4 regions of the Streptomyces sp. NPDC093085 genome follow, and region 3 is predicted to be linked to each of the others. Evidence: riboswitches for the same ligand, from Rfam matches in the RefSeq annotation. Region 3 holds a riboswitch; each other region holds the start of a gene.
The links. A riboswitch is a leader RNA that binds a small molecule or an ion and turns the genes downstream of it on or off. The one in region 3 is predicted to bind cobalamin.
Positions count from the first base shown of each region.

Region 1 (7,555 bases), on a different contig from region 3:
AACCAGCGGACCCTGGGGGTCTACGGCGGCCCCGAGTTCAGCTACGACCCGAAGCTGCGCGGCCGGCTCCACCGGGTCACGCTCCCCGTCCTCGTCGTCTGGGGGGAGTCGGACGGCATAGCCTCGCTCCCGTACGGGCGTGGTTACGCGGCCTCCTTCCCCGACAGCCGCTTCGTCCCCGTCGCCGACGCCGGCCACTTCCCCCAGATCGAGCAGCTCGGGACGGTCCTCGCCGCCATCGGCGACTTCGCCGGCACAGTCCGCGGGAGGGACGCGATCCACGGATGACCCCTTTGTGAGAGTATGCCCTCATGAGGGCGGCGCGCTCGCTTCACCGGGTGCGAGCCTTCTCCGTACAGGCCGCGAGCCTCCTCCGTACAGCGGGGGAGCCGCCCCTCCGAGCAGCAGCCGAGCCGACCGCCGGGCGGTGATGACGGCGCGGGGCGGGCGGCGCGAGGACGGCAAGGGCGACGAGAGGTGGACCGATGACAGCACAGAGCACGACGGGCCGTGCCAACCAGAAGCTGCGCACCCGCACGGCGATCGTGCGGGCCGCGGCCGAACTCAGCCGTACCGGAAGGGAAGTGACCATGCCGGAGGTCGCCAAGGCGGCCCTGGTCTCCGAGGCCACCGCCTACCGGTACTTCCCCGACCTGGTCAGCCTGTTGCGCGAGGCGATCGTCGGCCAGCTCCCCACCCCGGACGAGGCGCTCTCCCCGGTCGCCGACTCCACCGACCCGGTGGAGCGCGTGGCCACGGTGACCGAATTCCTGCTGCGCCATGTCCTCGCCCGGCAGGGCGTGGTCCGGGCCATGATCGCGGCCACGGTGACCCACCCCACCGAGGCGTCCGCCCGACCAGGGCTGCGGTTCGGCCTGATAGAGCACGCCCTGGCCCCGCCGGCCGAGCCCCTCACCACCGACCCCGCCGAGTTCGCCCAGCTCAAGAGAGACCTCGCGGTGGTCGTCAGCGCCGAAGCCCTCTTCGGCCTGACCGATCTGCACGGCCTGGGCCCCGACGACGCCATCGCCAGCATCGTCCACACCGCGAAGACCCTCACCCGCGCCGCCGCCACCGGCCCGGACTCCTAGCCGGCCACAAGGCGTTGACGTGCGACAAGGACCGGCCGTGATGACAGAACCGAACCACCAGCGCCGGTCCGGTCGGCCAGTATGGGCAGATCATGAATACTCATATCAGTCCCACTCAGCGGCTGGCACTGGTCACCGGCGCCAACAAGGGCATCGGATACGCCGTCGCCGAAGGGCTCCTCGGCCGGGGGATGACGGTCTACCTCGGCGCCCGCGACACCTACCGCGGCACCTCGGCCGTATCGGCCCTGGTCGCGCGGGGATACGACGCGCGCTTCGTCCAACTCGACGTCACGGACCAGGCGTCGGTCGATGCGGCCGCGATGACGATCGCCCAGGACGCCGGTGAACTCGACATCCTCGTCAACAACGCCGGTGTGCTCGCCACGCCCATCCACGCACCGAGCGCCACCTCGGTCGACGAGATGCGCGAGACGTACGAGATCAACGTGTTCGGCGTCGTGGCGGTGACCAACGCGATGCTGCCCCTGCTCCGGCGCTCCGCCGCCGCCCGCATCGTGAACATCACGAGCAACCTGGGCTCGGTCTCCCTCGCCGCCTCCAGCCGGGGCTTCCCCCAACTGCTGGCGTACAACTCCTCCAAGGCCTCGCTGAACGCCATCACGGTCACCTACGCGAACGAGCTGCGCAACGCCGGCATCCTCGTCAACGCGGTCTCCCCGGGCTCCGTGGCCACCGACCAGAACGGCCATGGAGGCGTCCTGACCGCGGAGCAGGGAGCCCTGCTCCCCATCCGCATGGCCACCCTCCCCTCCGACGGCCCCACCGGCACGGCCGTCACCGCCGACGAGGACCTGACCCATCACCGCCTCCCCTGGTGAGCACGGGGCCGGGCCCTGATCCCCCACCGGGAACCTCACGTGCCCGGCCCCGCTCTCACGTTCAACGGGGCGGCGGTCGGCGCAGTGGCTCAGAAGTCGTCGTCGAAGCCGACCGTGCCCTCCACCGCGACCTGGTAGGCCGAGGGGCGGCGTTCGAAGAAGTTGGTCAGCTCCTGGACGCCCTGGAGTTCCATGAAGGGGAACGGGTTCTCCGAGCCGTAGACCGGCGGGAAGCCGAGGCGCTGGAGGCGCTGGTCCGCCACGCACTCCAGGTAGGCACGCATCGACTCGGTGTTCATACCGGGCAGGCCGTCGCCGCAGAGGTCGCGGGCGAACTGCAACTCGGCCGCCACCGCCTCCTTCAGCATGTCGGTGACCTGCTGCTGGAGTGCGTCGTCGAAGAGCTCCGGCTCCTCCTTGCGGACCGTGTCCACGACGTCGAAGGCGAAGTTCATGTGCATCGTCTCGTCGCGGAAGACCCAGTTCGTGCCGGTGGCCAGGCCGTGCAGCAGGCCGCGCGAGCGGAACCAGTAGACGTAGGCGAAGGCACCGTAGAAGAACAGGCCCTCGATACAGGCAGCGAAGCAGATCAGGTTGAGGAGGAAGCGGCGGCGGTCGGCCTGGGTCTCCAGGCGTTCGATCTTCTCGACCGAGTCCATCCAGCGGAAGCAGAACTGCGCCTTCTCGCGGATCGACGGGATCTCCTCGACCGCGTCGAAGGCCGCCGCGCGGTCCTCGGGGTCCGGCAGGTAGGTGTCGAGCAGGGTCAGATAGAACTGGACGTGCACGGCCTCCTCGAAGAGCTGGCGCGAGAGGTAGAGCCGCGCCTCCGGGGAGTTGATGTGCTTGTAGAGCGTCAGCACCAGGTTGTTGGAGACGATCGAGTCGCCCGTCGCGAAGAACGCGACCAGCCGGCCGATCATGTGCTGCTCGCCCGGCGAGAGCTTGGCGAGGTCGGCCACGTCGGAGTGGAGGTCGACCTCCTCCACCGTCCACGTGTTCTTGATGGCGTCCCGGTAGCGCTCGTAGAAGTCCGGGTAGCGCATCGGGCGGAGGGTCAGTTCGAAACCCGGGTCCAGGAGGTTCTTCTCCTGGGACACGGAGCCGGACGGGGTGGGTTCGTAGGTGGGCATTACTGGCAGGCCTCGCAGGACTCGGGGTTCTCCAGGGAGCAGGCGATGGCCTCTTCCATGGGGGTGGACTGGGGCGGTACGGAGGAGGGGGCCGGGACGGAGACGGCGGACGGGGTCGAGCCGGCCGCGCGGGCGATCCTTGTGGCCGGGCGTGAGCGCAGGTAGTACGTGGTCTTCAGGCCCTTCTTCCAGGCGTACGCGTACATCGAGCTGAGCTTCCCGATGGTCGGCGTCTCCAGGAAGAGGTTGAGCGACTGGCTCTGGTCGAGGAACGGCGTACGGGCGGCGGCCATGTCGATCAGGCCGCGCTGCGGGATCTCCCACGCCGTACGGAACAGCTCGCGCACCTCGGCCGGGATCCAGGTGAAGCCCGCCACCGAGCCGCTGGACTCGCGCAGCGCCTCGCGGGTCTGCGCGTCCCAGACGCCGAGCCGCTTCAACTCGTCCACCAGGTACGAGTTGACCTGGAGGAACTCCCCGGAGAGCGTCTCGCGCTTGAACAGGTTCGAGACCTGCGGCTCGATGCACTCGTACACGCCCGCGATGGACGCGATGGTCGCCGTCGGCGCGATGGCGAGGAGGAGAGAGTTCCGCATACCGGTCCCGGCGACCCGGGCGCGCAGCGCCGCCCACCGCTCGGGCCAGTGCAGGTCCACGTCGTAGTGGTCGGGGTGGAGCACCCCGCGCGCGGCGCGCGTCTTCGACCAGGCGGGGAGCGGACCGTTCCGCTCGGCGAGGTCGCAGGAGGCCTCGTACGCCGCCAGCATGATTCTTTCGGCGATCCGGGTGGAGAGCGCCGCCGCCTCGGGGGAGTCGAAGGGCAGGCGCAGCTTGAAGAAGACGTCCTGGAGGCCCATCGCGCCCAGGCCCACCGGACGCCACTTGGCGTTGGAGCGGCCCGCCTGCTCGGTCGGGTAGAAGTTGATGTCCACGACGCGGTCGAGGAAGGTCACGGCGGTGACGACGGTGCGGTCCAGCCGCTCCCAGTCGATCTCGCCGGTCGCCTCGTCCACGAAGGCGCCCAGGTTGACCGAGCCCAGGTTGCAGACGGCCGTCTCGCCGTCGTCCGTGACCTCCAGGATCTCCGTGCAGAGGTTGGAGGAGTGGACGGTGTGGCCGGGCTCGGCGGTCTGGTTGGCCGTACGGTTCGACGCGTCCTTGAAGGTCATCCAGCCGTTGCCGGTCTGCGCGAGGGTGCGCATCATCCGGCCGTACAGCTCCCTGGCCTTGATGGTCTTGCGCGCGAGGCCGTCGGCCTCCGCCTTGCGGTACGCGGTGTCGAACGCGTCGCCCCAGAGGTCGACCAGGTCCGGCACATCGGCGGGGGAGAAGAGCGACCACTCGCCGTCCGCCTCGACCCGGCGCATGAACTCGTCGGGGATCCAGTGCGCGAGGTTCAGGTTGTGCGTACGGCGGGCCTCCTCACCGGTGTTGTCGCGCAGCTCCAGGAACTCCTCCAGGTCCGCGTGCCAGGTCTCCAGGTAGACACAGGCGGCTCCCTTGCGCCGGCCGCCCTGGTTGACGGCGGCGACCGAGGAGTCGAGGGTCCGCAGGAACGGGACGATGCCGTTGGAGTGGCCGTTGGTGCCCCGGATCAGCGAACCGCGCGAGCGGATGCGCGAGTACGAGAGGCCGATGCCGCCCGCGTGCTTGGAGAGCCGCGCCACCTGGTGGTAGCGGTCGTAGATGGAGTCCAGCTCGTCCAGCGGCGAGTCCAGCAGGTAGCAGGAGGACATCTGCGGGTGGCGGGTGCCGGAGTTGAAGAGCGTGGGGGAGGAGGGGAGGTAGTCCAGCCGGCTCATCAGGCCGTAGAGCGCGGCGACCTCGTCGAGCGCCTGGGCGCTGTCGTTCTCGGCGAGCCCGGCGGCCACGCGCAGCAGGAAGAACTGCGGGGTCTCGATCACCTTGCGGGTCAGCGGGTGGCGCAGGAGATAGCGGCTGTAGAGGGTGCGGAGCCCGAAGTAGCCGAAGCGGTCGTCGGCGGCCGGGTCGATCAGGCTGTCCAGGCGGGCCGCGTGGAGGGCGGCGAAGGCGGCCGTACGGTCCGCGATCAGCCCCTCGCGGTGGCCGGCGGCGATGGACGCGGAGAACGACACGGCGCCCTGCGAGGCCGCCTCTTCGGCGATCGTACGGGTGAGGAGCCGGGCGGCGAGGCGGGAGTAGGCCGGGTCCTCGGAGATCTGCCCGGCCGCCGCCTCGGTCGCGAGTTCGCGCAGCTCCGCCTCGTCCGAGGCCGCGTTACGGCCGCGCAGCGCGGCGGCGGCGATCCGGCCCGGGTCGGCGTCGGGCAGGTCGGCGGTGAGCTCGGTCAGGGTGCGCAGCAGCGCGGTGCCGGGCGCGTCGGTGCCGGGCGCGTCCGTTCCGGGGGCGGTGGGTCCAGGGGGCTGGGCGGTCCCCGGATTCCGCTCGGCTCCCGGCTGCCGCTCGGCCGTCTCTGTCACCGGATCCGCTGGCGCGATGGTCACGCTGTGCTCTCCCTCGCTCGGCTCGGGGCCGCGAGGAGGCACGGGGAAGCGCACGGACGGGGCGCCCGGCCCCGGTCGGCGGGGCAGCGCTCCGTACGGCGTCCACCGGCCCATCCACGAGGCCCGGACGTCTGGCGCCGGGTTCGGTCGAACCAGGCGCACCGCCGGCAGGTGTTCGGACTGAGGGCGCGACAAAGCGCGCCACAGTACACCGTTGCGGGACAGTTCCGGATTCACACCGGATTCCCCTGCGTCGGCAGCGAGGTCGAGCATACATCTGGGGGGCGCGCGGCGCGCCACCCCCCAGATGTTGTGTCGTGGGTCGCTTCGGGCGGTCTTGTCGGACCCCTCCGCTATCGTCGTGAGGACACGGAGGAGGTACGCCCATGACGGCCATCGACTACGAGTCCCAGATCCATCCCGAGGAGTTCGACGAGGCCGCCCGGATACTCGCCCGGACGATACAGAGCATCCGGCTCGAACTCATCGACGGGAAGATCAGGAGCAGGGTCGTGCCGGACGGGGACCACGGACGCATCGTCGAGTGGCTGACACGTATCTGTATGCAGTCCCGTCCGGAGCTCTGGCTCCATCCCGACCAGGGGATCCATGTGCAGGGTTCCGGAGGGGCCGAGCCCGTCCGGACGGCTCGCTCGCGCTGAGCGGCGCCTTCGTCGGCCAAGGGGAGTGGGCCGATCCGGCCCCGGTCCTGATGGTCGTCGAGGTCACCTCGTACGACTCCGACACCGACTCAGACACCGACGACCGTGACCGGGTGGAGAAGCCACGCGCCTACGCCCAGACCGACATCCCGGTCTATCTGCTCATCGACCGGGAGAACTGCCAGGTGACCGTCTACAGCGAGCCGGACGGGGGGCGGTACGAGATCATTCACACCGTGCCGTTCGGCAAGGAGATCACTCTCCCCGCACCGGTCGGGATCACGCTGGAGACCGGGCAGCTCAAGGACTGGGTGCGCTGATGTGAGAACGGGCGGGCCGCCGGGCCTCCCCGTGGGAAGGCCCGGCGGCCCGTGCCGCGTCCAGGCCGGCTCGATGGCGGCTCAGCAGCAGCGGAAGCCCTCGCGCGGGTCGGCCTCGCGGGCGTCCGTACGGCTCCGTTCGAAGGCCCGCCGGGTCATGACCTCCCGGGCGGGGTCGCAGGCCCGGGTGTGGGCGACGTACCGTTCGTACGCGGACTCGCCGGTCAGTTCCCGTACGTACCACCGGATCCGGCCGGCCAGATGGCGCACCCGGGCTGCCGGGGCCGCCCCGGTCATGACGTCGCCGTTCCCGCGGGGACGGAGTCGCGTGCGGCGGCCTCGGCGGCGGCCAGCTCCTCCTTCTCCTCGCGGGTGGGGATCAGGCCGGCCGGGGCGACGATCTTCGACTCGACGTAGGGCGTCTCCGACAGCGTGACGCTCTCGGGGGCGCGGATCGCCTTGAGGCAGACCCGGCCCGCGTCCGCGATGACGACGAGGATCAGGAGGGCGAAGACCGCCGAGAGCACCCCGTCCACCGTGGAGTTGGTCACCACCGTGTGCATGTCGTCCATCGTCTTCGCCGGGGCCAGCACCTCGCCCCGGTCGATCGCCGACTGGTAGACGTCGCGCTGGGTGAAGAATCCCACGCGCGGATCGCCCGAGAAGATCTTCTGCCAGCTCGCGGTGAGCGTGACGGCGGCGTCCCAGGCGAGCGGGACACCCGTCACCCACGCCCACTTCAGCCGGCCGGACTTGACCAGCAGCGTGGTGCAGACGGCGAGCGCCACCGCGGCCAGGAGCTGGTTGGCGATGCCGAAGAGCGGGAAGAGCTGGTTGATGCCGCCCAGCGGGTCGTGCACGCCGACCCAGAGGAAGTACCCCCAGCCGCCGACCACGACCGCGCTGGCGAACCAGACGCCCGGCTTCCAGCTCACCTGGCGCATCGGCTTGTAGAGGTTGCCCAGCGTGTCCTGGAGCATGAAGCGCCCGACACGGGTGCCCGCGTCCACCGTGGTCAGGATGAAGAGCGCCTCGAACATGA
Region 1 covers NZ_JBFBFB010000004.1:241,278-248,832, reverse strand. The annotation lists gene AB0O07_RS14795 (alpha/beta hydrolase) at 1-288, shown strand, start outside; gene AB0O07_RS14790 (TetR/AcrR family transcriptional regulator) at 486-1,091, shown strand; gene AB0O07_RS14785 (SDR family oxidoreductase) at 1,184-1,933, shown strand; gene AB0O07_RS14780 (ribonucleotide-diphosphate reductase subunit beta) at 2,023-3,066, opposite strand; gene AB0O07_RS14775 (ribonucleoside-diphosphate reductase subunit alpha) at 3,066-5,531, opposite strand; cobalamin riboswitch at 5,680-5,847, opposite strand; partial or broken gene AB0O07_RS14770 (Uma2 family endonuclease) at 5,918-6,513, shown strand; gene AB0O07_RS14765 (YbdD/YjiX family protein) at 6,595-6,810, opposite strand; gene AB0O07_RS14760 (carbon starvation CstA family protein) at 6,807-7,555, opposite strand, start outside.
Region 1: another riboswitch for cobalamin. It lies ahead of AB0O07_RS14775 (ribonucleoside-diphosphate reductase subunit alpha); the one in region 3 lies ahead of AB0O07_RS08170 (ABC transporter substrate-binding protein).

Region 2 (7,555 bases), on a different contig from region 3:
CCGTACCGGACCCGTCTCGCAGTCCACGACGACCGACGCCGTACCCTCCGCCGCGTGCAGCCGCGCCGCGCGCGCCGCCAGCGCCACCGGATCCCGGCCGCCGGTCGCCCGGCCGTCCGTCACCACCACCAGCAGCGGCCGGCGCGCGGGGTCCCGCAGCCGCTCCACCCGCAGGACGTCATGGGCCCTGAGCAGCCCGGCGGCGAGCGGCGTCCGGCCGCCCGTGGGCAGCGACTCCAGACGGGCCGCCGCCGCGTCCACCGACGAGGTGGGCGGCAGCGCCAGCTCCGCTTCCCGGCCCCGGAAGGTGATCAGACCGACCTTGTCGCGCCGCTGGTACGCGTCGAGCAGCAGCGAGAGCACCGCGCCCTTCACCGCGCCCATCCGCCGCCGGGCCGCCATCGAACCGGAGGCGTCGACCACGAAGAGCACGAGATTGCCCTCGCGCCCCTCCCGGGTCGCCTGCCGCAAGTCGTCCCTGCGCACCACCAGACCCCGTCCGGCCCGCCCGCGCGCCCGCTGGTGCGGGGCGGCCGCCTGCACGGTCGCCGCGAGATGGAGCTTGGTCAGCGCGCCCCGGGGCCGCCGGGAGCCGGTCGTCCTGCCGTGTTCGGTACGGGCCCGGGAGCGCCGCCCGGCCGCGCCCTCGCCGAGCCCCGGCACGCTGAGCACCTTGGTACGGAACGGCTCGGCGGCCCCGACGGGGGAGTGCTCACCGGGCGCGGGCGCCTTCGGCTGCCCGCCTTCGGGACGCGGCTCGGGCACGTCGGGGCTTCCCGGTGCACCCGGGGCGTCCTGCGACGCGGGCGCCTCCGGGGCCTCGGGGGCGTCCGGCCCGCCTTGAGGCGGCTGCCCGCCCCCGCCACCGGGCCCGTCAGGCCCATCCGGGTCCGGGTCCGGGTCCGGATCGGGATCGGGCTCCCCGTCCCCTGGACCCTCGGCTTCTCCGTCCTCGTCCCCCCGGAACTCCTCCAGCGTCTCGTCGAGCTTCTCCTCGTCGAGCCCCGGCGCGTCGAACGGGTTGCGCCGCCTGCGGTGCGGCAGCGCCAGCAGCGCCGCCTGCCGGACATCCTCGGCGAGCACCTCCGTACGCCCGGCCCACGCGGCCAGCGCCGTCGCGGTCCGCGCCATCACGATGTCCGCGCGCATCCCGTCCACCTCGAACGCGGCACAGGTCGCCGCGATCTGCCGGAGCGCCGTGTCCCCGAGGCGCACCTCGGGGAGGAGCGCCCGCGCGCCCGCGATCCGTCCCCGCAGCGCGCTCTCCTCCCCGGCCCAGCGCGCCGCGAACCCGGCCGGGTCGGCGTCGTACGCGAGCCGCCGCCGCACCACCTCCACCCGTACGTCCGGCTCGCGGGAGGCCGCCACCTCCACCGTCAGCCCGAAGCGGTCGAGGAGCTGGGGGCGGAGTTCGCCCTCCTCCGGGTTCATCGTCCCGACCAGCAGGAAGCGCGCGGCGTGCCGTACGGAGACGCCCTCCCGCTCGACATACGAGGCGCCCATGGCCGCCGCGTCCAGCAGGAGGTCCACGAGGTGGTCGTGGAGCAGGTTGACCTCGTCCACGTAGAGGACGCCCCGGTGCGCGTCGGCGAGCAGCCCCGGCTCGAACGCCTTCACCCCCTCCGACAGCGCCCGTTCGATGTCCAGCGCCCCGACGAGGCGGTCCTCGGAGGCCCCCACGGGCAGCTCCACCATCCGCGCCGCCCGGGCCCCGGCCGGCGCCTCCGCGTGCGGCCCGTCCGGGCAGTGCGGGTCGGGCGCGCCCGGATCACAGCTGAACCGGCACCCCGTCACCACCGGCACCTCCGGCAGCAGGGCGGAGAGCGCCCGCACGGCGGTCGACTTGGCGGTGCCCTTCTCCCCCCGTACGAGGACACCGCCGACCGCCGGACTGACCGCGTTCAGCAGCAGTCCGAGCCGCAGATCGTCCATCCCCACGACGGCGGTGAACGGAAAGGGGGTGCTCATAGGCTGATCGCTCCTTCGGGACGGCGGGACCTGCGGTACGGACGGGACCGGCGGGGTCGTGAGGCCGGGTGGGACGGCGGGACGGCGGGGCGGGGACGCGGACTCACGGCGCCCCCGGCGGAATGAACGGCAGCTCCGGCGGCGGGCCCTCCTCGATCAGCCGGAGCAGCGCGGCCGTGTCCGCGTACTCCTCGATCAGGTCGCCGAGCAGATCGAGCTGTTCCTCGCGCAGCACGCCGAAGGAGGTGTCCGGCGCGGGGACGAACCGCCGGCCCGCCGCCCGCGCCACCTCCGCCAGGAACCGCCGCCGGAACGCGTCGCCCTCCAGCGCCCCGTGCCAGTGCGTGCCCTGGACGGCGCCCACCCGGCAGCCGTCCAGCGCGGCCCCGTCCGGACCGGCGACGAAGGCGTCCCCGCCGCGTACGTCCGCGACGCCGTGGTGGATCTCGTACCCCTCGACCCGCTCGCCGAGCGCCACCCCGACGGGCCGCGCCAGGGTCTTCTCCGGCGCGAACCTGACCCGTACGGGCAGCAGCCCCAGCCCGTCCACCACGCCCGCCCGGGACTCCACCTCGTCCTCGATTCGCTCGCCGAGGAGCTGGTAGCCGCCGCAGATGCCGAGCACCGGGCGGCCCTCGGCGGCCCGCGCCGCCAGCGCCTCGGCGAGCCCTCGCTCCCGCAGCCAGGCCAGCGCCCGTACCGTCCCCCGGGTGCCCGGCACGATCACCAGATCGGCGTCGGCCAGCTCCTCGGGGCGGTCCACGAACCGCACCACGACGCCGGGTTCGGCGGCCAGCGCGTCCACATCGGTGAAGTTCGACATCAGGGGGACGGCGCAGACCGCGACCCGCAGCACCTCCGCGCCGTACGGCCGCTCCACCGCCGACTCGCGCACGGTGCCGTGGAGCGAGATCCGCAGCCCGTCCTCCTCGTCGATGCCGAGACCGTGCCGGAACGGCAGCACACCGAGCGTCGCCCGGCCGGTCAGCCCGCGCAGCATGGCGAGCCCCGGCTCCAGCAGCGCCACATCGCCCCGGAACTTGTTGACCAGATACCCGGCCACCAGCGCCTGGTCCGCCGGGCTCAGCAGCGCCGTCGTACCGAAGAAGGACGCGAAGACCCCGCCCCGGTCGATGTCCCCGACCACCATCACCGGCAGCCGCGCGGCCCGTGCGATGCCCATGTTGACGATGTCGGTACGGCGCAGATTGATCTCCGCCGGGCTCCCCGCGCCCTCGCAGATCACCGCGTCGTACGTGGCGCGCAGCTCCGCCAGACACTCCAGGACGGGCCCGAGCAGCGCCTCCCGGCGCCCGCCGCGCAGCGCCTCCTCGCGAGAAGCCCCCTCGCTCCCTCCGCTCCCGCCGAAGAACCCCCGGGCGCTCATCTCGCCCACGGGCTTCCCCATCAGCACCACCTGGCTGCTGTGCTCGCCGCCCGGCTTGAGCAGGACGGGGTTCATCAGGGCGGTCGGCTCCACCCGTGCCGCCTGCGCCTGCATCGCCTGCGCCCGCCCGATCTCCGCGCCCTCGCGCGTCACGAACGAGTTCAGCGACATGTTCTGCCCCTTGAACGGCGCGACCTTCACCCCCTGGCGCGCCAGCCAGCGGCAGATCCCGGCCGTGACCACGCTCTTCCCCGCGTCGGAGGTGGTCCCCGCGACCAGCAGCCCCCCGCCGAGCGGGCGAGCCCCCTTCACCCCGGCCATCCCCAGCCCTTCCTTCCCCGAACCCTGCCCCGAACTCCGTCCCACACCCTGCCCCGCACCGCTCCGTACCCGAGCCGGCCCGCGACACAGACCGCCAGGGCGAGCGCGTCGACCCGGCGGGCCAGCCGGACGGCGCGCTCGATGTCCGGTACGGCGACCGGGCGCCCCGGGGCGTTGAGCACGGGCCGGTGCTCGACCCGCCCGCCGTACGCGAGCGTCCCGCCCAGCCGCACCCCCAGCGCCCCGGCGAACGAGGCTTCCACGGGGCCCGCGTTGGGGCTCGGATGACGGCGCGCGTCGCGGCGTACGGCCCGCAGCGCGCCCCGCCGGTCCGGGCCCGCGAGGACGGCGAGCGCGGCGGTGAGCCGGGCCCCCGGCCACCCGGCGGCGTCGTCCAGCCGGGCCGAGGCCCAGCCGAACCTGTGGTACCGGGGGCTCTTGTGCCCGACCATCGCGTCCAGCGTGTTCACCGCCCGGAACCCGGCCAGCCCCGGGGCCCCCGCGAGCGCCCCCCACACCAGGGCGCCCACGACCGCGTCGGAGGTGTTCTCGGCGACGGACTCCACGACGGCCCGCGCTATCCCGGCCTCGTCGAGGGCATACGGGTCGCGCCCGCAGAGGTGCGGCAGCCGGGCGCGGGCCCCGTCCAGATCCCCGGCGGCGAGCGCCGCGCCGATCGCCCGCGCCTCCCGCTCCAGGGAGGTCCCGCCGACCACGGCCCAGGTGGCGGCGGCGGTCAGCGCCACGGCCCCGGCGGCGCTGCTCCGTACCGTACGGGCGGCGAGCACGGCACCCCCGGCGGCGGCTCCGGCGCAGACCACGGTATGCAGCGCGCCCCACCCCCGGTGGTCGCGCCACAGAACCCGCTCCACGGCCGAGGCGCCCCGCCCGAACACGGCCACCGGATGCCCCCGGCGGGGATCCCCGAAGACCCGGTCGGCGAGGAGCCCGAGGGCGGCCCCGTACGCGAAGACGCGCCCGGTGTCCGGAACGGCCGAGCGGCCCCGTACCCCGGGCGCGATGGCATGACCGCGGCCAGGCATGGCGAAGTGTCCTCACTCAGGGTCCGCGCCCCGGCTCGACGTCGTATCCGACGGCGAGAGTTCCTGGCTCCTGCGGGACGGGGCTCGCAGTGACAGTGGCGGGACCGCGCCGGATTCGCACCGGCTTCCTCTGCTGCCGTCGGCAATGGCCCAGGAAGTCCACCATGCCCCGCAACACCCGTCAACTCGTCCTTGACCTGCACCAGGACAGTGTGCGAAGCCCCACACCCGGCCCCGTCAGTCCCCCACCCCCGCCAGATCCCGCAAGCGCCGCGCCTGGGCCGCGCGTTCGGCGGTGCGTTGGGCTTCGAAGGTGCGGTCGGTGGCGCCCTGGAGGAGGGCCTTGGTCTCGATCAGGGCGTCCCTGGGGGCGGCCAGGAGCGCCGCCGCGAGGTCGTTCGCCGCGGCGGCGAGGTCTTCGGGGGCGACGACCAGGTTGGCGAGGCCGGTGCGGTCGGCCTCGTCCGCGTGGACGGTGCGGCCGGTGGCGCAGATCTCCAGGGCGCGGGCGTAGCCGACCAGGCCGACCAGGGGGTGGGTGCCGGTGAGGTCGGGGACGAGGCCGAGGCTCGTCTCGCGCATGGCGAACTGGACGTCCGAGGCGACCACACGGAGATCGCAGGCGAGGGCGAGCTGGAAGCCGGCCCCGATCGCATGGCCCTGGACCGCGGCGATGGTCACCAGGTCGGGCCTGCGCAGCCAGACGAAGCCGTCCTGGTACCCGGCGATGGCCGCGTCGAGGTCGGCATCGGTGGAGCGGGCCAGGTCGGTGAAGGAGGGCTCGCCGTCGAAGCCCTCGGGGGTGAACGCGCGCCGGTCGAGCCCCGCGGAGAAGGACGTGCCCTCGCCGCGCACCACCACGACCCGTACGGTCCCCGGCAGCCTCCTCCCGGCCTCGGCCAACGCCCGCCACAGAGCGGGAGACTGGGCGTTGCGCTTGGCCGGGAGGGTCAGTGTCACCGTGGCCACCGCGTCTTCCACGGTGAGCCGTACGCCGTCCGTGTCGAGCACTGGTGCGAGCGAAACCATGGGGCGCCTCCGGTTCGGGCAGTCGGACTCACGAACTGAGCTAAGTGACTGCACAGTAACCACCTGGGCGATCGCTCGATCGACCCGGGTGGCCACCCGCCGAACCGGCGGCCCGGGGAGTGCCCCGCCCGGCCGTCAGGCCGATGCGGCCTTCTTGCCTCGCGTAGCCCCGCCACGTCCCCGCAGCGTGACTCCGGACTCGCTGAGCATCCGGTGGACGAATCCATAGGAGCGGCCGGTTTCCTCGGCCAGCGCCCGGATACTCGCACCACTGTCGTACTTCTTCTTCAGGTCTGCCGCGAGCTTGTCGCGCGCGGCGCCGGTCACCCGGCTGCCCTTCTTCAGAGTCTCGGCCACCCGTGCCTCCTCATGGGAAGTGCGCTCTGGACTTCTCATGATCACCCCTCACGGCCCTCCTGGCCACCCATTCGGCAAGGTCCGTACGACAAGCTTCTTCGGACTTCAACCTTCGAGCACGAACGGAATGTCACATTCCAGAGCCGCCCGGAGCGGGGTTTGCCCGGAACGCCAGGAGAAGTGCCAGGTCAGGGCGGTGGGGCCGGGTGAGGGTGCGGATGATGTACGCGGGGTGCCGATCCGTCCCGTACCACGCCGTGGGTACGAGACACGGTCACTCAGATGGTGGATCACCGCTGAGCCGAATGATCCAGTCGAAGTGGATCAGGCAGTGGATCAGGCGAGGGCCACCAGGTCGGCGTAGTCCGCGCCCCACAGGTCCTCGACCCCGTCCGGCAGCAGGATGATCCTCTCGGGTTCCAGCGCGTGGACGGCGCCCTCGTCGTGGGTGACGAGGATGACCGCGCCCCGGTACGTACGGAGCGCGCCCAGGATCTCCTCACGGCTGGCCGGGTCGAGGTTGTTGGTCGGCTCGTCGAGCAGCAGCACATTGGCGGAGGAGACGACCAGGGTGGCCAGCGCCAGCCGGGTCTTCTCGCCGCCGGAGAGCACCCCGGCGGGCTTGTCGACGTCGTCGCCGGAGAAGAGGAAGGAGCCGAGGGTCTTGCGGACGTCGACCAGGTCGAGGTCGGGGGCGGAGGAGCGCATGTTCTCCAGGACGGTGCGCTCCGGGTCCAGGGTCTCGTGCTCCTGCGCGTAGTAGCCGAGCTTGAGGCCGTGACCGGGGGTGACCTTGCCGGTGTCCGGCTGCTCGACGCCGGCCAGCAGCCGCAGCAGGGTGGTCTTGCCCGCGCCGTTGAGGCCGAGGATGACGACCCGGGAGCCCTTGTCGACCGCGAGATCCACGTCGGTGAAGATCTCCAGCGAGCCGTACGACTTCGAGAGGCCCTCGGCGGCGAGCGGGGTCTTCCCGCAGGGCGCCGGCTCCGGGAAGCGCAGCTTGGCGACCTTGTCGGACTGGCGCACCTGCTCCAGGCCGGAGAGCAGCCGCTCGGCGCGGCGCGCCATGTTCTGCGCGGCGACCGTCTTGGTGGCCTTGGCGCGCATCTTGTCGGCCTGCGCGTTGAGGGTGGCCGCCTTCTTCTCGGCGTTGGCGCGCTCGCGCTTGCGGCGCTTCTCGTCCGACTCGCGCTGCTGCTGGTAGAGCTTCCAGCCCATGTTGTAGACGTCGATCTGGGCGCGGTTGGCGTCCAGGTAGAAGACCTTGTTCACGACCGTCTCGACCAGGTCGACATCGTGGGAGATGACGATGAAGCCGCCCCGGTACGTCTTGAGGTAGTCGCGGAGCCAGCCGATGGAGTCCGCGTCGAGGTGGTTGGTGGGCTCGTCGAGGAGGAGGGTGTCGGCGTCGGAGAAGAGGATCCGGGCCAGCTCGACCCGGCGCCGCTGG
Region 2 covers NZ_JBFBFB010000003.1:1,776-9,330, reverse strand. The annotation lists gene AB0O07_RS10820 (putative cobaltochelatase) at 1-1,968, opposite strand, end outside; gene AB0O07_RS10815 (cobyric acid synthase) at 2,072-3,676, opposite strand; gene AB0O07_RS10810 (cobalamin biosynthesis protein) at 3,664-4,719, opposite strand; cobalamin riboswitch at 4,754-4,875, opposite strand; gene AB0O07_RS10805 (enoyl-CoA hydratase/isomerase family protein) at 4,957-5,748, opposite strand; gene AB0O07_RS10800 (helix-turn-helix domain-containing protein) at 5,884-6,105, opposite strand; gene AB0O07_RS10795 (ABC-F family ATP-binding cassette domain-containing protein) at 6,442-7,555, opposite strand, start outside.
Region 2: another riboswitch for cobalamin. It lies ahead of AB0O07_RS10810 (cobalamin biosynthesis protein); the one in region 3 lies ahead of AB0O07_RS08170 (ABC transporter substrate-binding protein).

Region 3 (7,555 bases):
GTCCCTCCAGGCAGCAGACGGTTCGTACGCCGGATCGGGGCTGTCCAACGAGTGGGCGTTCAGCGCGTTCGCCGCCGCGGGTACCGCGGCCGTCGATGTCACCCCGGCCGGCGACACCACCAAGAACGCAAGAACCGTCTACCGCAACCTCCTCTCCACCAGCGGCTGGCCGTCCGCCTCCCCCGTCGTCACCGACTACGAACGCGCCACCCTCAACGCCTACGCCGCCGGCATCGACCCGGCCCGCGTCTCCGCCTCCCGCAACCTGGTCGCCGACATCTACGGCTACTGGCAGACCTCCGAGCCCGGCTACTTCGGCCCGTCTGCCAACTTCAACGGCACAGTGTTCGCCGCCCTCGCCCTGAACGGTGCGAAAACCCCTTCCGGACAGGTCCGCGTCCCCCAGACCCTGCGTGACGCTATCGTCACCCGCCTCCGCGCCAACCAGCACAACGACGGCGGCTGGAACTTCAGCAAGGCCGAGGGCAACCCCTCCCAGCTGGCCGCGGCCAGCGACATCGACATGACCGGCGCCGCGATGGCGGCCCTGTGCGTCTCGGGAGTGCCAAACACCGACACCGACATCGTGCAGGCCAAGGCGTTCCTCAAGAGCAAGCTGGTCGCCAGCAGCGGTGCCTTCAACGCGATGTTCGGCGTCAACACCGACTCCAACGGCTGGGCCGTCTCCGGCCTGAACGCCTGCGGTATCAACCCCCAGACCGGCGACTTCCTGACCTCCATGGGGAAGACCCCGGTCGACTTCCTGATCGCCCAGCAGTTCAACCCGGGCGGCGGCTTCAAGTACCTGCCGAGCGACACGAGTCCGTCGGCATACGCCTCCATCGACGGGCTGCGCGCGGTGGCCGGCGGCGGCTTCACCGCTGCCCCACCCGCCCCTGTCACCTCGGGTGCGCCGCAGTGGGTGGGCCAGTCCTCCTTCACCTCAGGTACGGCGACAAAGTTGGCGCTGACCGTGGACGACGGCGCCGGAAGTCTGAAGGTGTGCTCCGTCTCCCTGACCCCGACCGGGACAACGACCACGCTGGGCGCGGTCCTCGACGCAGCGCTGAGCGCGGCCACCCCCTCAGGATGCGTAACCTCGGTGACCCCGGCCTCCGGTACCGGCACGATCACGGCGATCAACGGCAAGGCCGGCAGCGGTTCCAGCACCTGGAAGGTCAGCGTCGACGGCTCGGCTTTCACCTCCGCCGCACGCGGCACGGCGGTGGGCGTGGGTGACACGATCGCGGTGCGCTGGGGCGCCTGATGCCACAGTTCCGGCCATAGGGTCGCGGCATGCGCATCGTCTCCCTACTGCCCGCGGCCACCGACATCGTCGCCGAACTCGGACTCATCGAGCAGCTGGTCGGCCGCACCCACGAGTGCGACTGGCCGCCGCGGGAGGTGACGCCGGTAGCCGTGGTGACCGGCGCCGACCTCGACCAGGACCGGCTCAGCAGCCGGGAGATCTCAGAAGCGGTCGGCGGCTCGGCGCACTCGGGGTCGTCTCTCTACACCCTCGACACCGAGTCGCTGGCCGCCCTGCGACCCGATGTGATCCTCACCCAGGACCTGTGCGACGTGTGCGCGGTGTCGTACGAAAGAGTCAGCGCCACCGTACGGCTCCTCGACGCGGACACGCGGGTCCTCAGTCTGGAGCCCCGCACGCTCGACGACGTAGTGGACTGCCTGCTCACCGTCGGTGAATTGCTCGGCGTGCGCGAGCGCGCCGAGCGGCGACGGGCCGAACTGCTGGACCGGCTCGCGAAAGTCCGCGAGACGGTCGCGGGGCGGCCCCGTCCGCGCGTCGTGGCAATCGAGTGGCTCGACCCGCTGTGGCCCGCCGGGCACTGGGTCCCCGAGCAGATCGCGGCGGCCGGCGGCGAGCCGCTGCTGGCCGCACCCGGTGAGCACACGAAGCCGATGAACTGGGAGGCGGTACGTGCCGCACGGCCGGACGTGGTGCTGATCCTGCCGTGCGGCTTTCCGCCCGAGCGCACCCTGCGGGAGGCGCACCTGCTCACCCGCCTGCCCGGCTGGGCCGACCTGCCGGCCGTAGGGGCCGGTCGGGTCCTGGTACTGGACGGCCCCGCGTACTTCAACCGCCCCGGTCCGCGCGTGGTGCGCGGTGCGGAGGTACTGGCGCATGTGCTGCACGGAGTACGGAGCGGAGCGGCCGTCACCGAGGACGAGGTACGGCCGTTTCCAGCCGGTGCGCCCCGGTGAGCGGCGGGATCAGAAAGCCGTCCAGGTGAACGCCACCTTGTCGCCGGCGTTCAGCTCGAACTGGCAGCCGCCCACGGGGGTCGGCGTGCCGTTGACGGAGATGTTCCAGTAGGCGACGCCGCCGCCACTGACGTCTTTGACGGTGTCGACGGAGAAGTCGTCGAAGGACGCGTACCAGGTGCCGTCCCAGGTGAAGCCCTGCGTGCGGGCGGCGTCGTCGAGCGCGGCGGTCGGTGTCGGCACGGCGGTGGGGTGGGCGCCGCCGTTGGTGCCGTCGCATCTGTGCGTCCCGCCGGTGGCAGTGGTGACCTCGTGCCCGCGCGTCCTGATCTTCCCCGTGAAGAGAACCCCGTCAGGGCCCCGCACGATCAGAGAGACCTTGACGGGCGCGTTCGTGCCGGAAACGCCCGTTGCCCCGGCGGTGGTGTCGGCGTGCGCGACGGCCGGGGCGGAGGCAAGAGCCAGCCCGAGGGCCGTGGCGGCGATCAGATGGCATGGCGTGCGGGGTATGCGTGTGGTGCGTGGCATGGCGAAGCCTTCCTGTGCGGATCGGCCCACGGCACAGGTCCGAGACCGGACCCGCACACCCATGCAGGCGGCGAGGAACGGACTTCTCGGCTTCGCGCTGCGGACCATGACAGTGGGAAGCGGTGACGAGCACGTGCCGGGCTCTCCGACTCACGGCCCGAGGGCCACTCACGGTTGCAGGTCAGTGCCGGACTTCCACCGGCTTCCCCCGGTCACGCGCCTATGCGGTTGTCGTGCCGTACGCGGTGACGCCCTTCCGTGTCCGCAGGCCCATGGGACTCTGCGGGCGCGGAAGTCGTCTCATCCTAGGGCTCGTTGGGACGTATGGTCGGCAAGTCCGCAGTCTCCGCACTTCGAACCGTTCGGCGCGCGGTAGTAGAGGCAGCAGCTTCGGCGGCGGAACGCGAGGTCGGGGCCGGTGATCGTTCCTGTGCCGGCCAGGCGTCCGGTGCCCAGCAGTGTGGTCGTGAGATCGGTGAGCGGCCCTCGTACGGCGGGACGGGCCGCCAGCAGAGCGTGTGCAGCCCCGGCGAGCGCGGAGGCGGAGTTGCCGTCCAGCAGACGCGGGGCGATCTTGACGCGCAGTCCACCGGCCAGTGCCTGGAGGTGACGTGTCACCTGTGTGTACAGGGCGCCTACGGGATCGTCCAGCTGGTCGACGTGCCAGCCGGCCGGGCGGGGCACACGGAGGGCCGGTCCGTCGTCGGCCCGCTGCAGTCCCTCCAGGTCGGGGACGATCCCGTGCAGTACGACGCAGGCCAGGGCCGGGGACCAGAGACGGGCGGCGTGACCGAGCTGGGCGATGGAGACGTCGATGCGTGCTTCGGGGGTGTGGTGGCGGCGGGCGACGGCCTCGGCGAGATCGGCACAGCCCACCGCGTAGGAACGGGCCAGCGGATGCCAGCCGTCGTCCCGTCCGCCGATGTACAGGGCGAAAAAGCCGCCGAGGGCCGCCACATCGTGCAGAGCGGCGGCGACGGACGCGGCGGGGGCACGAACGTCGTCCATGGTTCCTGCCTCTCCGTTCGTATGGTCAGGAGGCGGTACGCCGTCGCGGTGGGGTGATGGTGTAGAGGTCGAGTATGTCCGGCTGGGGTGCGACGCCCGGTCCGCCCGCACGTACCCAGTCGGCGATGTCCTCGGTGGCGTCCGGATCGTTGACCAGTCCCAGCCAGACGGGCCGGGCCCCGGCGGCGCGCCCCTCGGCGGAGGGCTGGACGACGATGACGTTGGCCTGTTCGCAGACGTCCAGGCAGGCGGAGACCCGCACCGGCACCTGGGCGCGCAGACGTGCTGTCTGGGCGGCATGGTCGACGCCGGGTACCTTCGGGGTGCCGCAGCAGCAGTCACGGCACACGACGACCCGGCAGGAAACCGGTTCGCCGCTGGGCGGGACAGTGTCGGCGGACATGCCGCATCGTTCCTCTCTTCCGGGGAGATCCGCCCCGGTTGGTCCGTCGAGGAGGCGACCGCGTGAGTCTCCTGGCTCTCGGGTCAAGGCTCGCGCCGCGCCTTCCCACCCTGTGCGGGCAGTGGTCGTGTGCGGGCTCGCTCGCCGATCACAGTGGCGGGACCGCGCCGGATTTCCACCGGCTTCCTCGGACCGCCGTCGCCTTGTTACTCCGGCCATCTTTCCACCCCGTTCTCCCTGCTGTCAGCAAGGGGGCCCTTTTCCCGCAAGCCTGAAGGAACGTAATATCGCCAGGTCATCGCCGCGACGGGAGACAGGAAGCCGGTGTGATTCCGGCACGGTCCCGCCACTGTGACCGGCGGTTCGTTTACATCCGTACGCCAAGTACGGAGAGAAGAATCGCCGGAAGTCAGGAGACTGGCCGGTCGCGGGCCCGTTCCGAGGAGCGCGGACTCCCCAGGAGGCTCTACGTGTCGCCCGTGCTCTCCCCTGCCCGGCGCCACCGGGCCGTGCGCGGCACCACCGCGGCCCTCGCCCTGTCCGTGGCCCTGCTGACCGCCGGGTGCGGCTGGTCCGGCGACACCGGTGCGCAACACACGGCGACGGCGTCCTCACCGGAAGGCTTTCCGGTCACCGTCGACAACTGCGGTGTGAGGACGACCTACGACAGGCCACCGTCGCGGGTGGTCACCATCCACCAGCACCCCGCCGAACTGATGCTCGCCCTCGGCCTGAAGGACCGCATGGTGGGGACCGCCTTCCCCGACTCGGCCGTTCTGCCGGAGCTGAAGAAGGACTACGAGGCCATACCCGAACTCGCCGAACGCGAGCCGTCCTTCGAGAGGATCCTCGACGCCGAGCCCGACCTCGTCTACGGCGGCTACGGCAGCGCCTTCGCCGAGAAGGAGGGCCGCTCCCGCAAGGCATTCGCCAATGCCGGCATCGACACCCACCTCAACCGCGAGTACTGCGGCGAGAAGCGGGTGACGATGGAGGACACCTACGCCGAGGCCCGCACCATCGGCAAGATCTTCGGTGTCCGCGACCGCGCCGAGAAGCTGGTCGCCGACCTGAAGCTCCGCGTCAGCGAGACGGCGTCCGCCGTCGAGGACAAGGCCGACGTGCCGGTCTTCGTCTACGACAGCGGCGACAAGAGCGCCTTCACAGCGGGCGGCAAGGGCCTGGGCACCGACCTGATCCGGCTGGCCGGCGGCAAGAACGTCTTCGCCGACCTGGACGACGTCTTCGGCGACGTCTCCTGGGAGCAGGTCGTCGAGCGTCGCCCCGAGGTCATCGCCATCTACGACTACGCCGGCTCGGGGAGCGTCGAGCGGAAGAAGAAATTCCTGCTCTCCCAGTCCGCTCTCGCCGACGTCCCCGCAGTGAAGAACAAACGGTTCGTCGTCCTGCCACTGACGGCCACCCTGGTCGGCATCCGGTCCGCGTACGCGGTCGACGGCTTGGCCCGGGGCCTGCACCCCGAGAGCTTCCGGTGATACCAACCCCCATCAGGGCACCCTCCGATCCGGTCACACCGGACGGGAAGAGACCGGGGCTCGATGCGCGAGGCCGTCGTACGCCCTTCGCGTTGGGACTGGTCGTACTGACCGTGCTTCTCCTGGCGTCCGCGACCGCGGGCCTGGCCATCGGCTCGGTCCACGTACCGCCCGGCCAGGTCTGGGGCATCGTGACGCACACGCTGGGCGCCGACTGGACGCAGGCCGACTGGACACGGGCGCGGGAGACCATCGTGCTGGACGTCCGGGCACCCCGTGTCCTGCTCGGGGCGGTGACCGGCGCCGGCCTCTCAGTGGTGGGCACCGCCCTGCAGGCACTGATCCGCAATCCGCTCGCCGAGCCCTATCTCCTCGGAGTCTCCTCGGGCGCGTCCCTCGGCGCGGTCGCGGTCATCGTCTTCGGCGTCGGCTTCCTGGGGCCGCTCTCCCTCTCCGGTGCCGCGTTCGCCGGCGCCCTCGGCGCGCTGATCCTCGTCTACGCCACCGCCCGCACCGGAGGACGCATCACCTCCACGCGCCTGGTGCTGTCCGGCGTGGCGATCGCGGCGGTACTCACGGCCGTCCTCGACCTGCTGCTGCTCACCACAGACCGCGGCAACGAGGCACGGACCGTGCTCGCCTGGACCCTCGGCGGCCTCGGCGGCGTCAACTGGGGCACGCTCTGGCTCCCGGCTCTGGCGGTACTGCTCGGCATCGGCGTCCTCCTGGTCCAGTCACGCAACCTCAACCTGCTGCTGGCCGGCGAGGAGGCCGCGACGACCATGGGCCTGGACGTGGCCCGCTTCCGGGCCCGGATGTTCGTCCTGCTCTCCCTGGTCACCGGAGTGCTGGTCGCGGCGGCCGGCCCGATCGGCTTCGTCGGCCTGATGATGCCGCACATGGTGCGCCTGTTCACCGGCGGCGACCACCGCCGCGTACTGCCCACCGCCGCCCTGGCCGGAGCCGTTTTCCTGATCTGGGCCGACATCGCCGCCCGCACGATTGCCGCGCCTCTGGAGATACCGGTCGGCGTGCTCACCGCGCTGTGCGGTGGACCGTTCTTCCTGTGGCTGATGCGCCGGAACGCCCGGCACGATACCGACCGAGGAGCCGCATGAATCCCCCCGCCGACCTGTCCGTCGAGGGCGTGACCCTCACCGCCGGAGCCCGCCATCTGGTGCGCGACATCTCCCTGACCGCCTCTGACGGCCAGGTGATCGGCCTGATCGGTCCCAACGGCAGCGGCAAATCCAGCCTTCTGCGGGCCGTCTACCGGGTCCTGCGTCCCGACACAGGGACAGTCCGCATCGACGGTACCGACGCCTGGACGATCCCGACGCGCCAACTGGCCCGCACCATGGCGGCCGTCGTGCAGGAACCGGCGGCCGACTTCGACCTCGCCGTCCGCGAGGTCGTCGCCATGGGCCGCACCCCGCACAAACGGCTGCTCGACGGCGACACACCGAAGGACACCAGCATTGTCGACAATGCCCTCACCACCGTGGACGCCACCCACCTCGCCGGCCACCCCTTCGACCAGCTCTCCGGCGGCGAACGCCAACGCGTCCTCATCGCCCGTGCCCTCACCCAGCAACCCAGCCTCCTCGTCCTCGACGAACCCACCAACCACCTCGACATCCGGCACCAGTTGGACGTCCTCGGCCTACTCCGCCACCTGCCCGCGACCGTCCTCCTCGCCCTGCACGACCTGAACCTCGCCGCGTACTACTGCGACCACCTCCACGTCCTTCACGAAGGCGAGATAGTGGCCAGCGGCCCACCCGCAGAAGTCCTCACACCCCGACTGCTGGCAGACATTTACCAGGTCACCGGCGAGGTCACCATCCATCCGCGCACGGGGACACCCCAGGTGACCTTCCTGCCCGAGTGACAA
Region 3 covers NZ_JBFBFB010000002.1:344,221-351,775, forward strand. The annotation lists gene AB0O07_RS08145 (hypothetical protein) at 1-1,267, shown strand, start outside; gene AB0O07_RS08150 (cobalamin-binding protein) at 1,297-2,226, shown strand; gene AB0O07_RS08155 (DUF4430 domain-containing protein) at 2,236-2,754, opposite strand; cobalamin riboswitch at 2,893-2,963, opposite strand; gene AB0O07_RS08160 ((2Fe-2S)-binding protein) at 3,055-3,762, opposite strand; gene AB0O07_RS08165 ((2Fe-2S) ferredoxin domain-containing protein) at 3,788-4,165, opposite strand; cobalamin riboswitch at 4,230-4,354, opposite strand; cobalamin riboswitch at 4,441-4,606, shown strand; gene AB0O07_RS08170 (ABC transporter substrate-binding protein) at 4,636-5,661, shown strand; gene AB0O07_RS08175 (iron ABC transporter permease) at 5,754-6,779, shown strand; gene AB0O07_RS08180 (ABC transporter ATP-binding protein) at 6,776-7,552, shown strand.

Region 4 (7,555 bases), on a different contig from region 3:
TTCGCGCAGAGCTGCGCGATGTTGTACGTACCGTCGCACGTGTAGTCGCTCGCGAGGACGGAGACGGGGTCCCCCGTGTCCAGCATGGTGTTGCGGGCGCCGATGAACGCGTCGAACTTCCCGGCGAGCGCGTCGCCCTCGATACGCGAGGACTCACGGACCGTCAGCTTGACGGTGAACCCCGCCTTCTCCAACTGCTGCTGCACGACCTGGGCGACCTCCGGCAGCTCGGGCCGGTTGTCATACGTGGCGAGGGTGATCGCGGCGCCCTTGACCTCGGCGGGGGTGGCCGCCTCCGCCCGCCCCGCGGGCCGCTGCCGCCCGCCCGCAGCCCAGGTGAGCGCGGGGCCGAAGATGCCCTGGCCCGCATCGGCGTACCCCTCGTAGACGTTCTTGGCGAGGACGGCGGTGTCGAGGGCCTCCCGCGCGGCGGCCCGTACCGCCGGATCGGCGAAGGCGCCGGTGCGGGTGTTGAGGACGAGGCTGGTGGTGCGCGCGGTGGGCACCTCGCGGGCGACGCCCTTGGGGAGGGCCGAGGCCTGCGAGACGGGTATCGCCTCCGCGATGTCCTCCTCGCCGGAGCGCAGGGCGTTGGCACGGGCGGTGCCGTCCGCGATGAACTTCGCGTCGATCCCGGCCGCCTGGGCCCGCCCGCCCCAGTAGTCGTCGAAGCGGTCGAGGGTGGCGGAGGAGGCGCCGTCGACCTTGGTGAGCGTGAAAGGACCGGTGGCGTGGCCGACCGGATCGGGCCCCCGCGCGGCCTTCCCCTGGGCGGAACCATCCGTTCCGTACGCCTGCGATCCGTACGCCTTCGGGGAGAGCACCGCCAGGCTGGGGCCCGCGAGCCGGAGGGGCAGGACCGGGTCGGGGGCGGCCGTGGTGATACGGACCGTGTGGGCACCCTCCGCCTTCACCGTCAGCCCGGTGCCCGAGAGCGCGGCGGGGGCAGGGCGCGCCCGGGTCGCGTGCGTGAGCGCGGCGGCGGCCGACGCCGCGGTGACCGGCTCCCCGTCCTGGAACGTGGCCTCGCGCAGGGTGAAGACCCAGCCCCGGTCGCCCTCCTGGCGCCACGACTCCGCGAGCGCGGGCACGGCGGAGCCGTTGCCGTCCAGCCGGGTCAGCCCCTCGGTGACGCCGAGCCGGCTGAGGAGGGTCGCGTCGGCGCCGTACGGGGAGAAGTTCTCGGACGGCGGGAACGCGAGCGCGACCCGCAGCCGCGAACCGGCGGCGCCGGACCCCGAGCCGTCGGTGCCGCCTCCGCCCCCGCCCCCGGCGAAGCAGCCGGTGAGCAGCGGGGCGAGCAGGGGAACGAGCAGCAGACCGGCGGCCGGGCGGCGGCGGAGGGCAGGGCGCATGGTCCTTCTTCTCGGTGGCGGCAAGACAGTTCGGTGGCGGGCAAGACAGAAAAAGAGGTTACCTGATAATCATTTTCACCAGGTCATGGGGATCTCGAAGTGCACCGTCCCCGCCGGGACCCCGGGGACCCCCTCCGCCGGCTCCCGCTCGTCGCAGACCACCTTCCCGAGCGACCGCCAGAAGGGCTCGGCGCCGGTGACCGCCGGGTCGGTGTGGAGGTAGACGGAACGGTAACCGCCGTCCGCCACCGCGAATTCCAGCAGCTCGCGGACGAGCGCCCGCGCGAGCCCCTGGCGCCGGTGGTCCGGCCGTACGTACACCCGGCGCAGGTGCGCGGTCTCGCCGGAGGGGTAACGCTCCGCGAGCCAGCGGGGGTTGGGCGGGTGCGCGGGCCCCCGGGAGTCGAGCGCGGCGGTGGCGACGACCTCCGCGCCCTCCATACCCTCCGCGCCCTCCGCGCCTTCCGCCACGGCGACCAGCAGCGTGTGGCGTACGGGGGTGAGATAGGCGGCCTCGATGTCGATGATGTCGCCGTGCCAGCGCGGCACGTACCCCGAACCGAAGTCGTGGTACACGGTGTCGAGCATCACGGCTCGGGCGGCGTCGGCGTCCTCGGGGGTCGCCGTTCGGATGCGGTAGGCAGGCACTTGCGCATCATATGCAACAAGGGGTGGGGAAGGGCAGACCGGAGGCGGGGTCCGGTTGGTGGGATGGATCACCTTGCCCCGACGCCCTGTTACGGCATGACGGTGTCAGGACGGAAAGGCACCCTGTCGGGCGCGCGGCACCGTGCCCAGGAAGCGGACATGCGGGCGGCCCTCCGCGTCCTCGTCCCGGGTGACGGCGGCCCGTACCCCGTAGACCTCCGCGATCAGCGCCTCCGTGATCACCTCGCCGGGGGTGCCGCCCGCGACCACCCGGCCCCGGGAGAGGACCACGACCTCGTCGCAGTACATCGCGGCGAGGTTGAGGTCGTGCAGGGCGATGACGGTGGTGACGGGGAGGGCCGCGACCAGGCCGAGCAGCTCCAACTGGTGCTGGATGTCGAGGTGGTTGGTCGGCTCGTCCAGAAGGAGTTCGCGGGGCGCCTGGGCGAGGGCCCGGGCGATCTGGACGCGCTGGCGCTCCCCGCCCGAGAGGGTGTGCCAGGACTGCCCGGCGCGGTCGGTGAGCCCGGTGCGCTCCAGGGCGGTCCCTACGGCCTCCTCGTCCTCGCCGGACGGCGGCGTCCAGGCCCTGCGGTGCGGGATGCGGCCGAGGCGTACGACATCACGGACGGTCAGGTCGACCTGGGTGTCCGTCTGCTGCTCCACCACGGCGACCCGGCGCGCCACCGCCCGGCGCCCCACGGCGGCCAGCGGCTCGCCGTCCAGGGTGACCACACCGGAGGCGGGGGCCAGGACGCCGGAGAGCAGCCGGAGCAGGGTGGACTTGCCGGAGCCGTTCGGGCCGAGCAGCCCCACGGTGGAGCCGGGCCGGGGCGCGAGGGAGACCCCGTCGAGGATCAGCCGCCCCGCCGCCGTACGGGAGACCCGGTCGGCGGCGAGGCCGGGGCCGGGCCCCTCCCCCGTCGTCGCCGCCTCCGACTCCGTCTTCTCCCCGTACGTCATCGGACCCGCCTCCCCCGGTACAGCACCAGCACGAACGCCGGGACCCCGATCAGCGAGGTCACCACCCCCACCGGGACCTCCTGCGGGTCGAGCACCGTACGGGCCAGGGTGTCGACCCAGACCAGGAAGATCGCCCCGGCCAGCGCGGTGACCGGGAGCAGTCTGCTGTGCGCGGGGCCGGCCAGGGCGCGCGCCGCGTGCGGCAGGACCAGGCCGACGAAGCCGATCGCCCCCGCCGAGGAGACCAGCGCCGCCGTCAGCAGCGCGGTGACGCAGAGCAGCACGACGCGCGTACGGGCGACGGAGACGCCGAGGTGCCCCGCCGCCTCCTGCCCGAAGGCGAAGGCGTCCAGCGTCCGTCCGTACCCCAGGCACACCGCCAGCGCCACCAGGAGCACCGCCGCGCAGATCCGCACATCGCCCCACCCCGCGCCGCTGAGCGAGCCGAGCAGCCAGAAGAGCACCCCGCGCGTCGTCTCGGCGTCGGCGGCGGTGAGGACGACGAACGAGGTGAGCGCCGAGAAGAGCTGCATCGCCGCGACCCCGGAGAGCACCACCCGGTCCACCGTCCCGCCCAGCGTCTGGCTGAGCAGCAGCACCATCGCGAACGAGCAGACCGCGCCGGCGAACGCCCCGCCGGAGACGGAGAGCGCCCCTCCGCCGACCCCGAGCACGACCACCAGGACCGCCCCGGTGGACGCCCCCGAGGAGACGCCGAGCACGAAGGGGTCGGCGAGCGGGTTGCGGAGCAGCGACTGCATGACCGCGCCGCAGACCGCGAGCCCGGCGCCGCAGACGGCGGCGAGCAGGGTGCGCGGCAGCCGCAGGTTCCAGACGATGCCGTCGCGGATCGGGGTGAGCGTGGACTCGCCCCACCCCAGATGCGCGGCGACCACCGACCAGACGTCCGGGACCCGGATGTCCGCCGGGCCGATGGTGATCGCGACGGCGACGGAGAGGACGAGCGCCACGATCCCCCCGGCCCATCCCACCCATCCGGTCCGCCCGGACCAGGCGGACCGGCCGGCCCCGGGGCCGGGGGTGGGGCGGGGCGCCCGTATGAGCGGCACCGTGGTCACGCGGCGGGCGCGTAGGCGCGCAGGGCCGCGGCGACCCGCTCCACGCCCTCGACCGTACGGATGCTGGGGTTCATCGCCTGCCCGCTGACCTTGACGAACCGCTTCTCCTTGACCGCGTCCATGTTCTTGGTGACCGGGTTCCTCTCCAGGAACTCGATCTTCTTCTCGGCCGTCTCCGCGGTCTCCTGCCTGCGCGTGAGATCCCCGATGACGAGGAAGGTGGGGTTGCGGTCGGCGACCGTCTCCCAGTTGATCTGGGGCCACTCGTCGTGTGTGTCGTCGAAGACGTTCCGCGCGCCGACCGCGTGGGTGATGATGCCGGGCGCGCCGCAGCAGCCGCCCATGTACGGGGAGTCGGAGTTCGCGAACCAGTAGAGGAACGTCGCGTCCCCCGCCTTCTTCGCGTCGATCCCCGCCACGGCCTTGGCCATCCGCGCCTTGAGCTCGGCGACGAGCCGGTCGCCGCGCTCCCGGACGTCGAAGATTGTGGCCAGGTCGCGGATCTCGCCGTAGATGTCCTCCATGGTCAGCGGCTTGGCGCGGGTCCCGTCGCCGTCGCCGCTGTTGTCCTTGACGCAGTCGGACGGCGAGACGTACGTGGGGACGCCGACCTTCGCGAACTGGGCCCGGGTGGCGACGCCGCCCTTGCCGAGGGTGGAGACGAAGGAGGCGGCGACGAAGTCGGGTTCGGCGTCCAGCACCTTCTCGAAGGAGGGGTTGTTCTCGGCCAGCCGGGGGACCTTGGCGTTCTCCTTCGCCAGGCCGGCGGGGAGCGGGTCGGTCCAGGTGGCGGTGCCCGCCATGCGGTCGCCGAGGCCGAGGGAGAGCAGGATCTCGGTGGTGCCCTGGTTGAGCGAGACGGCCCGGCGCGGGGGCGCGTCGACCCGTACCGTCTCGCCGCAGTTGGTGAGGGTACGGGCGGCGGCCGTGCCCTTGCCCGGCGCTCCGCCCCCGTCCGTGGCGCCGGAGGTTCCCGGCCCGCCGCAGCCGGTGACCAGCAGGGCCCCGGCGGCGAGGAGCAGCGCGGCCCGGCGGGCCCGGGATATACGGGGCCCGGAGAGGCGGGCGCGGAAGGGGCCGGCAAGGAAGGGGCCGGCAAGGGGGGTACGGGCCCGGGAGGTACGGGTCCGGGGGAGGCGGCCGGAGATGCGGGCGCCGAAGGGACGGGTGAGCTGACGTGCGATCGGCACGGGGTCGTTCCTCTGCGTCGAGGGCCCATGCGCGGAGCCCGGTCGTACGGTGCTCCCCCGCCGACGGTCCGCGGACGGGGGCCGCCAGCAGGTCTTCGGACTCGGGGTCACGCGGACGGAGCGCCTTCCCGGACCGAGTGCGGTCCAGTGGCCGATGCCCCGCCCGTCGCCCTCACCGCTGCGCGTCAGTTCCGGATTCCCACCGGATTCCCTGACCCAGGTGCCTGGGTACGACTGGCCCCGGCAAGCTATCACAGGCGGTTTTCCGCCCCGCCCCCCTACTTTTCGGGCACTTTCCCGGCCCGTACGGCCCTCGTCCCGGCAGGATGGCGGACACCCCGCGCCGGGGCGCCGGAGAATGCCGTATGGCCGAAACCACGTCACCGGCGACTGCCGCCACCGCCCCCGTGACGGTCGCGCTGATCGACGACCACCCGGTGGTCCTCGCGGGCATAGAGTCCTGGTACGCGGCCTCCGAACGCCCCATCACCGTGGTCGCCAAGGGGCCCTCCGTCGCGGTGGCGACCACCGGTCCCGGCCGGGAGGCGGATGTGGTGGTCCTCGATCTCCAGCTCGCCAACGGCGTGCCCGCCTACCCCGAACTGCGCCAACTCGTCGCCGGGGAGCGGCAGGTCATCGTCTACACGATGCAGGACAGCCAGGAGACCGCCCTGACCTGCCTGGACCTGGGCGCGTTCACGTATCTCACCAAGGCGGAGGGCGAGCGCCATCTGATGGCGGCGACGCTGGCGGCGGCGGACTGCCGCCCGTACACGCCGCCCGCGCTGGCCGGGGCGTTCGGCAGCGACGCGCGGACGGGGCGGCCCTCGCTGACCCCGCGTGAGGTGGAGGTGCTGCTGGAGTGGTTCCAGTCGGAGTCGAAGGCGATGGTCGGGGAGAGCCTGGGGCTCTCGGTCCGTACGGTCAACACCTATCTGGAGCGGGTGCGCATCAAGTACGCCAACGCCGGGCGCCCCGCGACGACCAAGGCGAACCTGGTCGCGCGGGCCATCCAGGACGGGTGGACCTCGCTGGACGAGCTCTGAGCGGGGCGGTGGCCGGCCGGCGGGTGGACCGGCCGACGACGCACCGGCCGACGGTGGACCGGCCGACGGTGGGCCCACCAACGCCGGCCCGGCCAGCCGCAGGCCGGCGGTGGACCGGCCAGCCGCAGGCCGGCGGTGGACCGGCTAGCCGCAGGCCGAGGCGTCGGGGGCGGCTGAGACAGGGCTTCGGGTACGGGTACGAGGCTTCCCTGACCCGGCCCCCGGCCCCCCGGCCCCTCCCCCGGCACCTCCCGCGGTCCCTCCCGCGGCCCCGGCGCCGACGGTGCAGGACGCCTCGACCCGGAGCCGCCCCTCGCTCCGTACGGTACGCACCCGCACCGCCGCCCCGGCCCCTTCGCCGCCGTCGCCACCGTTGCCGTCGCCGCCCTCCGTCGCCCCCGGGATCTCCGTCCCCGGCGCGTCCGTCACCACGCTCACCCGGATCAGGCCGCCGCCCCGGATCACCGTGGCGCGGGCGCTGCGTTCGGCGGTGGCGAGGGCGGCGAGCACCGGCTCGGTGAGGGCGCGGCGCAGCCGCCGGTCGACCGGGGCCGAGGCGCCGCGCACGGCGAGCTGGACATCGACGCCGTGGCGCTCGGCGACATCGATACCGGCCCGCAATTCGTGGAGCAGCGGGTCGTGCGCGTGGTCGCGCTCCGCGAAGAGCCGCCGGAGCCGGGCCGCCTCGATGGCGGAGCGGCGCCGTACCGCCTCGTCCCCCGGTTCCAGCGTGCCGTCGGCGAGGCCGGTGAGCAGGGGCAGCACGGAGGAGTCGAGTTCGGCGTAGCGGGCCCGCTGGTCGGCGTGGATCTGGGCGGCCACGGCGGCCTCCGTACGGACCCGCTCCCGCTCGCGCCCCGTCGCGCTCGCCGCGGCGGCGCAGTCGCCCAGCGAGCGGGCGAGGATCGCGGCGGCGACCTGGAAGGTGCAGATGGCGAGGGCGCTGACGGCCATCCCGGCGGCGGCCTGCCGGCCCGGGTCGCCCGCGAGGAGCAACTGCCCGAGGGTGAGGAGGAGATGGCCGCCGATGAAGAGGAGCGTGGGCCCGAACCCGGCGTCGAAGAGCAGCAGCACCCCGAACCAGCCGATCTCCAGGAAGGTCCAGTGCGGGGTGCCGACGAAGTCCCCCACGGGCAGGTCGCCGGTGGAGACGGCGGAGGCGACGAGGGCGCAGGCCAGCCCGAGCGCCACCCACCAGCGGGGCCGCCCGCGCCGGTCGGCGCCGAGCAGCGCGTCCGCCATGATCAGGAGGGTGAGCAGGGTGAAAGCGGCGA
Region 4 covers NZ_JBFBFB010000004.1:109,546-117,100, forward strand. The annotation lists gene AB0O07_RS14245 (ABC transporter substrate-binding protein) at 1-1,355, opposite strand, end outside; gene AB0O07_RS14250 (GNAT family N-acetyltransferase) at 1,431-2,003, opposite strand; gene AB0O07_RS14255 (ABC transporter ATP-binding protein) at 2,109-2,966, opposite strand; gene AB0O07_RS14260 (iron chelate uptake ABC transporter family permease subunit) at 2,963-3,958, opposite strand; gene AB0O07_RS14265 (ABC transporter substrate-binding protein) at 4,042-5,091, opposite strand; cobalamin riboswitch at 5,304-5,489, opposite strand; gene AB0O07_RS14270 (response regulator transcription factor) at 5,601-6,281, shown strand; gene AB0O07_RS14275 (hypothetical protein) at 6,426-7,555, opposite strand, start outside.
Region 4: another riboswitch for cobalamin. It lies ahead of AB0O07_RS14265 (ABC transporter substrate-binding protein); the one in region 3 lies ahead of AB0O07_RS08170 (ABC transporter substrate-binding protein).